2 linked regions of the Ruegeria pomeroyi DSS-3 genome follow. The protein of the gene in region 2 binds, or shares a complex with, the protein of the main gene of each other region. Links are inferred from orthologs where the notes say so. Each region holds a gene or a part of one and is shown on either strand. Other genes may lie near its edges.

Region 1 (6,500 bases), 150 kb from region 2 along the record:
GCCACCCGCCTGCTATCGCTTGCCGCTGTTGTCAGCGCGCTGTTCGGGCTGGCCATGTTCGCCACCATCGCGCTGGATCAGCGCGCGCCCTTGGAATTCTTCCTGGACCTTGCGATCCTGCCGCTGGACGGGGCGGACCGATTGGACAGCGCCGCCGTTCGGCTGATGACCGCGATCAGCGGCGGTTTGCTGGTCGGGCTGGGCGTGATGATCTGGCAGGTGGTGCGCGACGTCTATGCCCGCGACCCCGAGACCGGCGCGCGGATCATCCTGCGCGGGGTGCTGGCCTGGTTCGTGATCGACAGCGCCGGATCGGTTCTGGCCGGGGCCGCGTTCAACGTGGTGATGAACAGCGGGTTTCTGGCGCTGTTCCTGCTGCCGCTGCTTTTGGCGCGGCAGGCGCGGGCGCATCCTGCCTGAGTGCACCCGGGGTAGCGGCGGTCACTCCGCCGCCACCCGTTCGGGGTTCAGCATCGGTTTCAGGTAGCGCCCGGTATGGCTGCGCTCGCTTGCGGCCACATCCTCGGGCGTGCCCTCGGCCACGATCATGCCGCCACCATCGCCGCCTTCGGGGCCGATGTCGATGATCCAGTCGGCGGTTTTCACCACGTCCAGATTGTGTTCGATCACCACCACCGTGTTGCCCTGTTCGACCAGCTCATGCAGCACTTCGAGCAGTTTGCGCACATCCTCGAAATGCAGGCCTGTGGTGGGTTCATCGAGAATATAGAGCGTGCGGCCCGTCGAGCGGCGGCTGAGTTCCTTGCTGAGCTTCACCCGCTGCGCCTCGCCGCCCGAAAGCGTCGTGGCCTGCTGGCCGACCTTGATATAGCCGAGACCGACGCGCGACAGCGCATCCATCTTTTCACGGATCGACGGCACCGCCTTGAAGAACTCCTGCGCGTCTTCCACAGTCATATCAAGCACATCGGCGATGCTCTTCCCTTTGAACTTCACCTCCAGCGTCTCGCGGTTATAGCGCGCGCCCTTGCAGGTTTCGCAGGTGACATAGACGTCGGGCAGAAAATGCATCTCGATCTTGATGACACCGTCGCCCTGGCAGGCCTCGCAACGGCCACCCTTGACGTTGAAGCTGAACCGTCCCGGCTTGTAGCCGCGCGTCTTGGCCTCGGGCAAGCCCGCAAACCAGTCGCGGATCGGGGTGAACGCGCCGGTATAGGTGGCGGGGTTTGACCGCGGGGTGCGCCCGATCGGGCGCTGGTCGATATCGATCACCTTGTCGAGGAATTCCAGCCCCTTGATCGTCTCGCAGGGTGCGGGCGTCTGGCGGGCGCCGTTGAGGCGCATGCTGGCGGTCTTGAACAGGGTTTCGATGGTCAGCGTCGACTTGCCGCCGCCCGACACACCGGTGACGCAGACGAATTTGCCCAGCGGGAAATCGGCGGTGACCTCGCGCAGGTTGTTGCCGGTGGCCTTGACCACCGTCAGCTTTTTGCCATTGCCGTGGCGGCGTTCGGCAGGGACTGAAATCTCGCGACTGCCTGACAGGTATTGCCCGGTGACCGAGGCCGCATCGGCGGCGATCTGGGCGGGCGTGCCGTGGCTGACCACCTGCCCGCCATGGACACCCGCACCGGGGCCGATATCAAAGACGTAATCCGCCTCGCGGATCGCTTCCTCGTCATGTTCGACCACGATCACCGTGTTGCCCTGATCGCGCAGGTTCTTGAGCGTGGTCAGCAGGCGGTCGTTGTCGCGCTGGTGCAAGCCGATCGAGGGTTCGTCGAGCACATAGAGCACGCCGGTCAGGCCCGAGCCGATCTGACTGGCCAGGCGGATGCGCTGGCTTTCGCCGCCCGACAGCGTTCCACTTGAACGTGAGAGCGTAAGATATTCCAATCCCACGTTATTCAGGAAACCCAACCGCTCGCGGATTTCCTTGAAGATGGCCTGGGCGATCTCGGTTTTCTGTTTGCTCAGCGAAGCTGGTGCGGCCTCGGCCCAGGCCAGCGCCTCGCGGATCGACATCTGTACCACCTGACCCACATGCAGGCCCGCGATCTTGACCGCCAGCGCCTCGGGCTTCAGCCGGAACCCGCCACAGGCCCCGCAGGGGCGGTTGTTCTGATACTGCTCGAACTCCTCGCGGATCCAGTTGCTGTCGGTCTCGCGATAGCGGCGTTCCATGTTGGGGATGACGCCTTCGAAACTGCGGGTGACCTGATAGACGCGGCCACCCTCGTCATAGCGGAACGGGATTTCCTCGTCGCCCGAACCGCGCAGGAACACCTGTTGCACCTTCTCGGGCAGATCCTTCCACGGGGTGTTCTTGTCGAACTGGTAATGGCGGGCGATCGCCTCAATGGTTTGCAGGAAATAGGGCGACTTGCCCTTGCGCCAGGGTGCAAGGGCACCGTCATAGACCTTGAGGCTCTGATCGGGGACCACGAGGCGTTCGTCAAAAAACAGCTCGACCCCCAGGCCGTCGCATTTCGGGCAGGCGCCATAGGGGGCGTTGAACGAGAAGAGGCGCGGTTCGATCTCGGGGATGGTGAAGCCCGAGACCGGACAGGCAAAGTTTTCCGAAAATGTGATGCGCAACGGCTCTTCGGTCTCTTGCGAGCCCTCCTCGCCGGGCGAAGAGGCCCCGCCCGGGGCCGAGGAGCCGTCCCGTGGCGCGGTCTCCAGGATCGCGATGCCCGAGGCCAGATCCAAAGCGGTGCGCAGGCTGTCGGCCAACCGGGTTTCAAGCCCCTCGCGCACCACGATGCGGTCCACCACCACGTCGATGTCATGGCGAAACTTCTTGTCGAGCGTCGGCGGCTCGTCCAGTTCATAGAACTGGCCATCCACCTTGACCCGCTGAAAGCCCTGCTTGCGCAGCTCCAGGAATTCCTTGCGGTATTCGCCCTTGCGGTCGCGCACGATGGGGGCCAGCAGATAGCCGCGCGTGCCCTCCTCCATCGCCATGATCCGGTCGACCATGTCCTGCACCTGCTGCGCCTCGATGGGCTGGCCGGTGGCCGGGCTATAGGGCGTGCCCGCGCGCGCGAACAACAGCCGCATATAGTCATAGATCTCGGTCACCGTACCAACGGTCGAGCGCGGGTTCTTGCTGGTGGTCTTCTGCTCGATGGAAATCGCTGGGGAAAGACCGCTGATATGGTCCACATCCGGCTTTTCCATCATGTCCAGGAACTGGCGGGCATAGGCGCTGAGGCTTTCAACATAGCGCCGCTGCCCTTCGGCATAGATCGTGTCAAAGGCCAGGCTCGACTTGCCCGAGCCGGAAAGGCCGGTGATCACCACCAGCTGATCGCGCGGAATATCCACGTCGATCCCCTTGAGATTATGCTCGCGCGCGCCGCGTACCTCGATGAACTTCTGCTCAGCCATGAACTGCCCTCGGACCCAATGCCACAGAGATAGGCGAACCGCCGTGAGTCTCCAACCCGATTAATAGAACGTAAAGAGAACAAATGCAGGATGCAAAGGTTTTGGCATTGCATTCAATTCATTGAATGTTAAATTGGCGAAAACCCGCAGACACTCCGACAGGTCCGATATGTTCTTTTTCCGCAAACCCTCCCTGCCCGGCCTGAGCATCACCGAGGCGGTTGACGCCGCCGCACGCGGCGACCTGCTGGTGATCGACGTGCGCGAGGCGGGGGAACTGGCGGCCACCGGCAAGGCCGCCGGTGCCCTGCATGTCCCGCTGATGCAGCTGAGCGCGCGCGCTGACCGAAACCATCCCGAATTCGAGCCGCTGCTGGAGGGCGCCAGTCGGATCGCGGTCTATTGCGCCTCGGGCGGGCGCTCGGCCCGGGCGCGCAAGCTGCTGCTGGGCCTGGGTTACCCCGAGGTTCACAACCTGGGCGGCCTGGGCCACTGGGCCCGTGCTGGCGGCCGGATCGAACGCGCCTGACCCGCCTCAGGTCTTGCGCGCGATGGCCCAGGCGCAGATCGGAAAATCGGGATCGTTGTCCAGAGGATCGGTCTCGGGGTCATAGACCGGCGGCCAGGGCCGTTCGAGATTGCGCAGGGCCGCGTGCCGGTTGCCCCATTGCTCGGCCCGGATCTCCTCCTCGGCAAAGCCGCATTCGATCAGGAAATTCCGCAGACCCCGCGCCGACCAGCGCGAATTGTCCATCGGGGCCGCGTGAAACGGCACAAAGAACGGCACCGCCAGCCAGAAATGTCCGCCGGTCCGCAGCATTTCGAGCACGTTCAGCGTCGCCTCATAAGGCCGGTCCAGATGTTCCCAGACCTGATTGGCCAGTATCAGGTCGAATTGCTCGATCTCTCCGGCCGCGTCGCAATAGGGTCCGGCGCAGATATCGTATTCGGGATAGATAAATCGGCGATAGCTGCGGAACGGGAATTGTTGCCCCCATTTGCCCGAGATCTCGGCCACCTCCAGCCCCTCGGGGCCCAGGTCCTTGATCATCCGGCGGCTTGATCGTGCCATTGCGATCCGGTTCAGACTGGCCACGCGTCTCTCCTTGTGTCCGGGACAGGTAATCAGCCCTTGGCCACCCCGTCCAGACGCGATCGGTGGGGCCATTTGCAAAACCACCCGCAAACGACGAAATTTCCCCTTTCGGTATACGCTCCAGATCGTAATCTGCGGCCACGCGACAAGATTTTGCGTGTTATTTTCGCTTTGTAGACGAGGTTTTGAATGAAACGAATTGGACTGGCCGCATTGGCGCTATGCCTGCCCGCAACACTGGCTGCGCAGGATCAGCCCTCGGCCATATTGGTGCTGGATGGCTCTGGCTCGATGTGGGGTCAGATCGAGGGCAAGGCCAAGATCGAGATCGCCCGCGAGGTGGTGACCGGCCTGCTGGCCGACCTGCCACAGGATCAGCCGCTGGGCCTGACGGTCTATGGCCACCGGCGCAAGGGCGATTGCACCGATATCGAAACGCTGGTGGCGCCCGCGCCCGGTAACCGCGCGGCCATCGCCAGCGCGGTGGCCGGGCTGAAACCCAAGGGCAAGACACCGATGCTGGAGGCCGTGCGCCAGGCCGCCGAGGCGCTGCGCTATACCGAGGAGAAGGCCACCGTGATCCTGGTCTCGGACGGGGTCGAGACCTGTGACGCCGATCCATGCGCCACTGCTGCCGCGCTCGAGGCGGCGGGGGTCGATTTCACCGCCCATGTGGTGGGATTCGATATCGACGACCCGCAGGCACTGGCGCAGATGCAATGCCTTGCCGACCAGACCGGCGGCACATTCCGCAGCGCCGCCAACGCTGACGAGCTGGGCGCGGCGCTGGCCGCCGCCGCCACGGTAAAGCCCGACCCGGCCCCCGGCCCCGCCCGGCTGCTCTTTGCCGCGACCGAGGCCTTTGGCAGCACCTTCCGCGAGGTCGAGGTGGTCTGGGAGGTGTTCACCGAGGATGGCGCGCAGGCGATGGATGCGACCCAGGTGATGAGCGGCGAGACCCAGCTGCCCCCCGGCACCTTTCTGGTGCGCGCCCTGCGCCTGTCCGATGAGACGGTGGAAGAGCGCCGGGTCACCCTGCAACCGGGCGGGCGTGAGGTGGTCGAGATCGCCTTTGATGAACCCCTGCCCGCCGCCACCCTGTCGGCGCCCGCCAGCGGCACCGCGGGCGGAATGGTCGAGGTCAGCTGGACCGGCCCGGATGGCGAGGGCGATTATCTGGCTGCCGGTCCCGTGGGCGCCAATGACGCCAGCTATCTGACCTTTGAATATACCGCCAAGGGCAACCCGCTGCCGCTGCGCCTGCCGGTCGAGCCGGGCGCGTATGAGATCCGTTATGTGCTGGCGGATGGAATTCAGACCCTTGCCCGCCTGCCGATCACGGTGAGCGAGCGCAGTTTCGCGCTGGACGCGCCGGGTAGCGCACCGGTGGGCAGTCTGGTGCAGGTGGAATGGTCGGGCGGCGGCTTTGACGAGGATTTCCTGACCGTGGCCAAGCTGGACGCCAGCAGCGACGGCAACGATTACCTGACCTATGCCTATGTGCGCGACGGCAACCCCGTGGGGCTGCGGATGCCATTGGCGCCGGGCCAGTACCAGCTGCGCTATGTGGTGGGTCAGGACAGTTCGGTTGCGATCAGCCAGCCCATCACGGTGAGCGACCTGAGCGTGACGCTGGAAGCGCCCGATCGGGTGGCAGCAGGCAGCATGGTCGCGGTGAGCCATACCGGCCCCGCCTATGACGGCGACTATGTCACCTTTGTCACCCCGGATGCGGGCGTGCTGGACTATCTTGGCTATGCCTATACCAGCGATGGCGCGACCGTGCAGGTACAGGCGCCCGACATGCCCGGAAGCTATGAATTGCGCTATGTTTCGACCATCTCGGGCGAGCGAATATTTGCCCGCCGCGCGGTGGTGGTGGAGTAAGAAAAACCCTCGCCCGGGGCGCCGGGCGAGGGTCAGCTTTACGTCAGAAGCAGTTGTTCTTACATGTGAATGACGCGCCCGTATGCGTCCAGAACGCTTTCGTGCATCATCTCGCTCAGCGTCGGATGCGGGAAGACCGTGTGCATCAGGTCCTCTTCGG
Region 2 (8,928 bases):
GATTGCGATGCTGATCTTTACCCTGGTGCCCGCGGTGGCACCGCTCTTGGGCGCGGGTGTGATCGCGCTGGTCGGCTGGCGCGGCATCTTCGTTTCCTTCATCCTGTTCGCGGGCATCGTGGTTCTGTGGCTGGGTCTGCGCCTGCCGGAATCGCTGCCGGTCGAGAACCGCCGGCCGTTTCGCGGCCCGCTGTTGGCCGATGCGGTGTGCCAGATGTTTGCCCATCCCACGGTGCGCCTGTCGATCCTGGTTCAGACCTTCTGCATGGGTACGCTCTTTACCATGCTGACCATGGTGCAACCGGTCTATGACGTGATCCATGGCCGCGCCGAGAGCTTTCCGTTCTGGTTCGCGCTGGTGGCGCTGATCTCGGGCTCGGCCAGTCTGCTCAACGCGGCGCTGGTGGTGCGGCTGGGCATGCGCCGGATGGTGACCTGGTCGCTGGGCGCGCAGATCGTGATCACCACCGGCATGATCGCCAGTGGCTGGGTCGAGCTTTCGCCCGACGTCCAATTCGGCCTGTTCGTGGCCTGGCAAACGTCGGTGTTCTTCATGGCCGGCACCACACTGGGCAATCTGAACGCCATCGCGATGGAGCCGATGGGCCATATCGCGGGCATGGCGGCCTCGGTCATCGGAGCGGTTTCGACGGTGCTGGCCGCCGCCATCGCCGCCCCTATCGGCCTGCTGTTTGATGGCTCGATGGCGCCGCTGACCACCGGCATCCTGATCATGTGCACGCTGGGCTTTGCCCTGATGCTGCATATGGGTCGGATCGAGGAGCGGGTGATCGCCTGACCTTTTCCTGTCGTGTCACCTGCTCTAGTCTCGGGCTGAAAGCACAGGGAGGTGACGATGACCGACTACGGCTATGACCTGGGTCAATACAGCTGCCCGGTGACCACCGCCGCGCCCGAGGCGCAGCTGTGGTTCGACCGGGGCCTGATCTGGACCTATGGCTATAACCATGCCGAGGCCGCTGCCTGTTTCCGCCGCGCGCTGGAGCATGACCCGGACTGCGCCATGGCCCATTGGGGCCTCGCCTATGCCAGCGGCCCAAATTACAACATGCCCTGGGAACGCTGGGACAGCGCCACCCGGGCCGAGGCGCTGGCCACGTCCTATGATGCGAGCCAGGCCGCGCTGGCGCGGGTCGCGGGCGGCACCCCGGTCGAACAGGCGCTGATCCGCGCCCTGCCCGCGCGCTATCCGCAGCGAGAGCTGGACGCGGACATGCACCGCTGGGATCATGATTTCGCAGATGCCATGCGCGCCGCCTTTGCCGCGCATCCGGGTCACCTCGACCTGCGCGCGATCTATGCCGAAAGCCTGCTGAACCTGACCCCGTGGCAGATGTGGGATCTGGCCACCGGCCAGCCCGCCGCCGGAGCCGCCACCCGCGAGGCGCAAGAGGTACTGGAAACCGCCCTGAGCGAGGCCCCGGGCGCGATGCACCATCCGGGGCTGCTGCATCTTTATGTCCACCTGATGGAAATGTCGCCCACCCCCGAAAAGGCGCTGAAGGCGGCGGATGTGCTGCGCACGCTGGTGCCCGATGCCGGCCACCTGGTGCATATGCCCACCCATATCGACGTGCTTTGCGGCCAGTATCACGATGTGGTGCACTGGAACCGCCGCGCCACGCTGGCCGACCGCAAGTATCTCGACCGCGAGGGCGCGTTCAACATCTATACCGGTTATCGCATCCACAATTGCCATTTCGCCATCTATGGCGCCCTGTTCCTGGGCCAGATGCAACCCGCGCTGGAGGCCAATCGCGACCTCTGGGACTCGGTCCCCGAAGAGATGCTGCGCATGGAAAGCCCGCCGATGGCGGATTACTTCGAAAGCTACATGGCGATGGGGCCGCATATCCTGATCCGGTTCGGCCGCTGGGACGAGGCCATCGCGCTGGAACCGCCCGCTGATCCCGACTTGTACCGCACACTGACCGCAACGGTGCATTATGCGCGCGCGGTCGCCTTTGCCGCTACCGGCCGCGTGGCCGAGGCAGAGGCCGAGGAACAGGTGTTTCTGGCCGCCGCCGCCCGGGTGCCCGAAAGCCGGCTCCTGCATAACAACCGCGTCGTCGATCTTCTTGAGATCGCAAAGGAAATGCTGCGCGGAGAGATCGAGTACCGCAAGGGGAGTTACGATCTGGCCTATGCCCATCTGCGCCGCTCGATCGAGCTGGACGACACTCTGCCCTATGACGAGCCCTGGGGCTGGATGCAGCCCACCCGCCATGCGCTGGGCGCGCTGCTGTTCGAACAGGGCCATGTGGACGAGGCCGAGACAGTCTATCGCGCCGATCTGGGGCTGGGCGGACAGCTCAGCCGCGCCGCGGTTCATCCCGACAATGTGTGGAGTCTCAAAGGCTTGCATGACTGTCTGAAAGCGCGTGCAGAGACGGTTGAGATCATCCAGATCCGCCAGCGTCTGGATCTGGCGCTGGCACGGGCCGACCGGGCGGTCGGCGCCTCGTGCTTCTGTGCCCAAGCAGCGATGCGGGCGGCAGGGTGAACATGCGCGCGATCCTCCTACCCCTTCTGCTGTGCCTTGCCCAGCCGGTGCTGGCCGAACGTCAGAGCTTCCCCCCTCGGGACGAGGCTGCGGACAACCCGGCGGTCCTTGCCGCGCGCGACGCGCTGCGCGCGGCGGTGGCCGCACGCGATCTGGGTCGCCTCAGTGCCGCCGCCTGCGCCGATCTGAGCCTCAGCGATGACGGCCCGGGCGGGCCGGAAGAGCTGCGTCAGATGCTGACCGTTTCGGACACGAACTCCGAAACCACGGTCGAAACCCGCTGGCAGATGCTGGCCAAGGCGCTGGCGGCACCGGGGTATTTCGATGCCGAGGGCGAGTTCTGGATGCCCCATCACTGGCGCATCCAGCTGCCCGCGCGAATCGACCCGGCGCAGGCCCATTTCGTCACCGGCGCAAACGTGAACCTGCGCAAGACACCGGAGCGGACCGGGGAGATCCTGACCCAGGTCAGCTTCGAAGTGGTTCTGACCGCCGGGTTCGATCCCGGGGCCGAATACCGGGCGATAATCCTGTCGGATGGCACCCGCGGGTATCTGCATCGCGACTATCTGACCCCGATGTCGGGCCCGCGCGCGGCACTGGCACAATCGCCCGAGGGCATCTGGCAACTCTGCACCTTTACCTCAGGGCGCTGAGCGCGCGACCGGGCGACAAAATCTTCATCGAAGATTTTGCAAGCAGATTTTCACTTGAAAATCTGCCCTCTACGCCTTGCTCTTCTTTTCCGCCGCAACCTTGTCGGCCAGATCCCGGGCCACCGCAAAGGCGCCCTTGATCTTGTCCGCCTCCGACCTCCAGTCGCGACGCACCACGATCTTGTTGTCCTTGATCTTGGCCAGGCCCTTTTGCGCCTGAATGAACTCCACCAACCCCGCCGGCGAGGCGAACTTGTCGTTGTGGAACTGGATCGTGGCCCCCTTTGGCCCGCCGTCCAGCTTGGCAATGCCTGCGCGCTTGCACATGGCCTTGATCCGCACCACCAGAAGCAGCGTGTTCACCTCCTTCGGCAGCTTGCCAAACCGGTCGATCAGTTCGGCGGCAAAGCCCTCCAGCTCGACCTTGGTCGTAAGCGACGAAAGCCGCCGGTAGAGACCGAGGCGCACGTCCAGATCGGGTACATACTCCTCGGGGATCAGCACCGGCACGCCCAGATTGATCTGGGGCGCCCATTGGTCGTCGGCCTCGCTCAGCCCCTCCATCTGGCCGCTGCGGATCTTGGCGATCGCCTCCTCCAGCATCGACTGGTAAAGCTCATAGCCCACATCCGGCATCTGGCCGGACTGTTCCTCGCCCAACAGGTTGCCTGCGCCGCGAATGTCCAGATCCTGGCTGGCCAGCGAGAACCCCGCCCCCAAGGTGTCGAGCGAGGCCAGCACCCGCAGCCGCTTTTCGGCGGCGGGTGTAAGCCGCGCCCTGGGTTTGGTGGTCAGATAGGCATAGGCGCGCGCCTTGGACCGGCCCACCCGGCCCCGGATCTGATAGAGCTGCGCTAGTCCGAACATATCGGCCCGATGCACCACCATCGTGTTGGCGGTGGGGATGTCCAGCCCGCTTTCGACGATGGTCGTGGCCAGCAGCACATCGTATTTGCCGTCGTAGAAAGCGTTCATTCGGTCGTCGAGCTCACCCGCCGCCATCTGGCCATGCGCCACCACATAGGTCAGTTCCGGCAGCTGTTCCTTCAGGAACGCCTCGATATCCGGCAGATCGGTGATGCGGGGCACCACATAGAAACTCTGCCCGCCCCGGTAATGCTCGCGCAACAGCGCCTCGCGGACAGTGACCGCGTCGAACTCGCTGACATAGGTGCGGATCGCCAACCGGTCGATCGGCGGCGTGCCGATGATCGAGAGATCCCGCACGCCGGTCAGGCTCAGCTGCAGGGTGCGCGGGATCGGGGTGGCCGTCAGCGTCAGTACATGCACGTCCGAGCGCAGCTGTTTCAGCCGCTCCTTGTGACCGACGCCGAAATGCTGTTCCTCGTCGATGATGAGCAGGCCGAGGTTCTGGAACCGGATGCCCTTGGCCAAGAGCGCATGGGTGCCGATCACGATATCCACCGTGCCGCGCGCCAGCCCCTCGCGGGTCTGCTGCGCCTCCTTGGCCGAGATGAAACGGCTGAGCTGACGCACCTCCAGCGGAAAGCCCCGGAAGCGGTCGCGGAAACTGGCGGCATGCTGGCGCGCAAGCAGCGTGGTGGGCGCGATCACTGCCACCTGCAGCCCCGACATGGCCGCGACAAAGGCCGCGCGCATCGCCACCTCGGTCTTGCCAAAGCCCACATCGCCGCAGATCAGCCGGTCCATCGGCATGCCCGAATGCAGATCGTCCATCACGTCACCAATGGCGCGCAACTGATCGTCGGTCTCCTGATAGGGAAAGCGGGCGCTGAAATCCTCCCAGGCATGCGGCGGCGGGTCCATCACCGGCGCCTTGCGCAAGGCGCGCTCGGCGGCCACCCGGATCAGCCGGTCGGCCATCTCGCGAATACGTTCCTTCAGCTTGGCCTTCTTGGCCTGCCAGGCGCCACCGCCAAGCCGGTCGAGCAGCCCCTCTTCATGGCCGTATTTCGACAAGAGCTCGATATTCTCGACCGGCAGGTACAGCCGCGCCTCCTCGGCATAGTCGAGCGCGATACACTCATGGGCCGCACCGGCGGCGGTGATCACCTCGAGCCCGCGATAGCGCCCGATGCCGTGATCCACATGCACCACCAGATCGCCGGGGGTCAGCGACTGGGTCTCGGTCAGGAAATTCTCGGCCTTGCGACGCTTCTTGGGCTGGCGGATCAGCCTGTCGCCCAGCACGTCCTGTTCCGAGATCACCGTCAAGCCGGGCGCCTCGAACCCGTGTTCCAGCGCCCAGACGGCCAGATGCAGGCCGCGCTTGCCGATGCGCGTGCCGTTGGTCACCGGGATCGCCTCGGCCAGGCCCTCGTCCTCGATCAGCCCGGTCAGACGTTCGCGCGCGCCTTCGGAATACGAGGCGATCAACACCGGACCATCCGCCATTCTGACCTTAAGATGATCGACCAAGGCCCCGAACAGGCTGACGTTTTCCAGAGCGCGCTCGGGCGAGAAATTGCGCCCGATCCGCCCGCCCGCGTCGATCACGCCTGGGCCGCTGGCCTGCGGCAGCGGGTTGAACTGCATCACCCGCCGATCGGCCAGTTGCGCCGACCAATCGCCATCATCAAGATACAGCAGCCCCGGCGGCAGCGGTTTATAGACGCTGTCCGTCCGAGAGCGGTCGGTCATGGCCAGACGGCGGGTCTCGTACTGGTCCTGAATACTGTCCCAGCGCGCCAGCCGGGTCGGTGTCACCTGATCGTCCAGCGTCACCGTTGCGGCGGGCAAATAGTCGAACAGGGTTTCAAGCCGTTCATGAAAGAAGGGCAGCCAATGTTCGACGCCCTGATGCTTGCGCCCGGCACTCACCGCCTCGTAAAGCGGATCGTCGCTGCCGGCGGCGCCGAACTCGATGCGATAGTTCTGGCGGAACCGGGTGATGGCCGCCTCGTCCAGAATGACCTCGCTGACCGGGGCCAGTTCGATCAGGTCCAGTTTCTCGGTGGTGCGCTGGGTGGCGGGATCGAACCGGCGCGCGCCGTCCAGCACGTCGCCGAAGAAATCGAGCCGCACCGGCCCGCTGTCTCCGGGCGGATAGATGTCGATGATGCCGCCCCGGATCGCGTAATCGCCGGGTTCCATCACCGTGGGACTCTGGCTGAAGCCCATGCGGACAAGAAATTGTCTGAGCGCCTGTTCATCCACGCGCCGCCCCACCTGGGCGCTAAAGGCCGCCTCGCGCAGCAGGTCGCGCGCGGGCACCCGCTGGGTCGCAGCGTTGAGCGTGGTCAGCAGCACGAAACGGTCGGGCATCTGGTGCACCAGCGCCGCCAGCGTCGCCATCCGCGCCGCCGAGACATCGGCGTTGGGCGAGACCCGGTCGTAAGGCAGGCAATCCCAGCTGGGAAACACGAAAACCGGCAGGTCGGGCGCGAAGAAGGCCAACGCCGCCCGCATCGCCTCCAGCCGCTTGTCATCGCGGGCCACATGCAGCACCGGTGCGCCCGCGCGGGCGACCTCGTTCAGGATCAGCCGCGCGTCAAAGCCTTCGGGCGCGCCGCCCACCAGCACATGGTTCGGTGCCTTCATCGTGACTTGTCCCTGTCCGTTTCCGTCCGTCTAGCCCAGAACCCCGATCGACAGGTTCTGATACATGCCCCAGAGCGAGGTGAAGAAGATCGACACCATGCCGATGATCTGGGTATAAATCCGGCAGCGCCCGATGGCCCGTGCCAGATCCTCGCCCATCAATTCCTGCGCCCGCACCCGCCGCGCGGTCGCGAGATTTAGCAGCGCCACCAGCGACATCGGAAAGGCCAGCATGAACACCGCCTGGGCAAACTCCATTCCATAATAGAACCCCAGCATCGCCAGCACCGACAGCATGAAGCAGCTGAAGGAAAACAGCAGCAATCCGGCAGTGTCCACGATATAAAGCATGCGGTTCACATTGATCCGGACGATATCGTTCAGATCCTGCGCGGCCTGACCGCCGACCCGGCGGGCACGGGTCACCATGTCATAAGGTACGCCCAGAACCCAATGGCTGGCCGAGGACCAGACCACCGCCAACGCGATCCAGAACCACAGGTTCGAAAAGCTGCGCATGTCGATAAGTTCGAAGATCGAGGAATACCAATCCAAACCTGCTGCCCTTCCCGCTGGCCGTCATCGCGGCCTTCTATCCCGCCTGCGCGGCCATTGGTACCCTTGTGACCGGATCAATTCCATGCCACCCAATACACAAATGTGCAAGGAGAGCCATGCATGACCCCGACCGTCGCCGCCTTTCCCGCCGCCCGTTTCCGGCGCGCGCGCAAATCGCCCGCGCTGCGTGCGCTGGTGCGCGAGAATTCCCTGGGCGTCGATGATCTGATCTGGCCGGTCTTCGTGCGCGATGGCGAGGGGATAGAAGAACCGGTGCCCTCGATGCCCGGGGTGATGCGCCGTTCTGTCGACAGGATCGCCCAGGCCGCGGTCGAGGCGCAGGCGCTGGGCATTCCTGCGATCTGCCTGTTTCCCTATACCGATGCCGCGCTGAAAACCGAGGATTGCGCCGAGGCCTGGAGCCCCGACAACCTGTCCAACCGCGCCATCCGTGCGATCAAGGCCGCCGCCCCCGACATCGCGGTGATGACCGATGTGGCGCTCGATCCCTATAACATCAACGGCCATGACGGCTATGTGGTGGACGGCGAGATCGTCAATGACGAAACCGTCGAGGCGCTGGTCAAGATGACGCTGGCGCAGGCCGAAGCGGGCGCCGATATCATCGGCCCCTCCGACATGATGGACGGGCGCATCGGCGCCATGCGCCAGGCGCTCGAGGCGGCCGGGCATCGCAACGTGCTGATCCTCAGCTATGCGGCCAAATATGCCAGCGCCTTTTACGGGCCGTTCCGCGACGCGGTCGGTGCCTCGGGCGCGCTGACCGGCGACAAGAAGACCTATCAGATGGACCCGGGCAACAGCGACGAGGCGCTGCGCCTGATCCAACGCGACCTGTCCGAGGGCGCCGACATGGTGATGATCAAACCGGGGCTGGCCTATCTGGACATCTGCCACCGGGTCAAACAGAGCTTTGGCGCGCCCACCTATGCCTATCAGGTCTCGGGCGAATACGCGATGATCAAGGCGGCGGCGCAGAATGGCTGGATCGACGGCGACAAGGTGATGCTGGAAAGCCTGCTGGCCTTCAAGCGCGCCGGTTGCGACGGCATCCTGACCTATTTCGCCCCCGACGTGGCCCGCATCCTGCAAGGGTAGGTTCACGCAAACCGGCGCGGCGGGCGATATCCCGCCCAATTGCGGCAGTTGCATGATGACAGGGCGGCCGGTTCGGCGTATTGTCGCCATCAAGACCGGGAGAACCCGGCTTGTCAGGCAACATTACAGAGATCGAGAGATATGAGCAGTATCCACACTCCCCGACTGAGCCGTCGCGGCTTTGCCCTTGGCATGGCAGGTTTGACGCTCACCGCCGCCTGCGGCAATGGCGTCGGCAATTCCAACGCTTCGCAGATCGACGCCCGCGTCAACGCCACCCTGACCGAGATGTACGCCCAGTTCCCCAACACGGTCGAAATCTCGCACAAGGCGGCCGGCATGCTGGTGATGCCGCTGCTGACCGAGGCCGGTTTCGTCTTTGGCGGCGGTTATGGGCGCGGCGCCCTGCGTGTCGACGGGGTGACGGTGGATTACTACTCGGCCGTCAAGGGCAGCGCCGGGTTGCAGATCGGCGCCCAGCAATATGCCCATGTGCTGTTCTTCATGACCCAGGGCGCGCTCAGCGAATTCCGCCGCTCCAGCGGCTGG

The links.
Region 1: the proteins of mfd (region 2) and uvrA are in contact, whole or in part, in a crystal structure (PDB 4DFC), measured with the Escherichia coli proteins. The link is inferred for Ruegeria pomeroyi DSS-3 from one-to-one orthologs.

What each region holds. Positions count from the first base shown.
Region 1 is NC_003911.12:2,357,088-2,363,587, forward strand. Bases 242-3,676 are described here. They hold uvrA (excinuclease ABC subunit UvrA), read right to left. Parts: upstream 3,358-3,676; coding sequence 442-3,357; downstream 242-441. Other genes in these bases: SPO_RS11245 (hypothetical protein), read left to right, coding at 242-420; SPO_RS11255 (rhodanese-like domain-containing protein), read left to right, coding at 3,527-3,676. Outside these bases: more of SPO_RS11245, read left to right, coding at 1-241; more of SPO_RS11255, read left to right, coding at 3,677-3,886; SPO_RS11260 (methyltransferase domain-containing protein), read right to left, coding at 3,893-4,453; SPO_RS11265 (vWA domain-containing protein), read left to right, coding at 4,643-6,340; lpdA (dihydrolipoyl dehydrogenase), read right to left, coding at 6,400-6,500. UniProt on the Escherichia coli protein: The UvrABC repair system catalyzes the recognition and processing of DNA lesions. UvrA is an ATPase and a DNA-binding protein. A damage recognition complex composed of 2 UvrA and 2 UvrB subunits scans DNA for abnormalities.
Region 2 is NC_003911.12:2,203,212-2,212,139, forward strand. What follows is about bases 3,050-7,041. They hold mfd (transcription-repair coupling factor), read right to left. Parts: upstream 6,703-7,041; coding sequence 3,250-6,702; downstream 3,050-3,249. Other genes in these bases: SPO_RS10515 (SH3 domain-containing protein), read left to right, coding at 3,050-3,180; SPO_RS10525 (hypothetical protein), read right to left, coding at 6,733-7,041. Also shown: SPO_RS10505 (multidrug effflux MFS transporter), read left to right, coding at 1-799; SPO_RS10510 (tetratricopeptide repeat protein), read left to right, coding at 857-2,524; more of SPO_RS10515, read left to right, coding at 2,527-3,049; more of SPO_RS10525, read right to left, coding at 7,042-7,257; hemB (porphobilinogen synthase), read left to right, coding at 7,381-8,379; SPO_RS10535 (YSC84-related protein), read left to right, coding at 8,521-8,928. UniProt on the Escherichia coli protein: Couples transcription and DNA repair by recognizing RNA polymerase (RNAP) stalled at DNA lesions. Mediates ATP-dependent release of RNAP and its truncated transcript from the DNA, and recruitment of nucleotide excision repair machinery to the damaged site.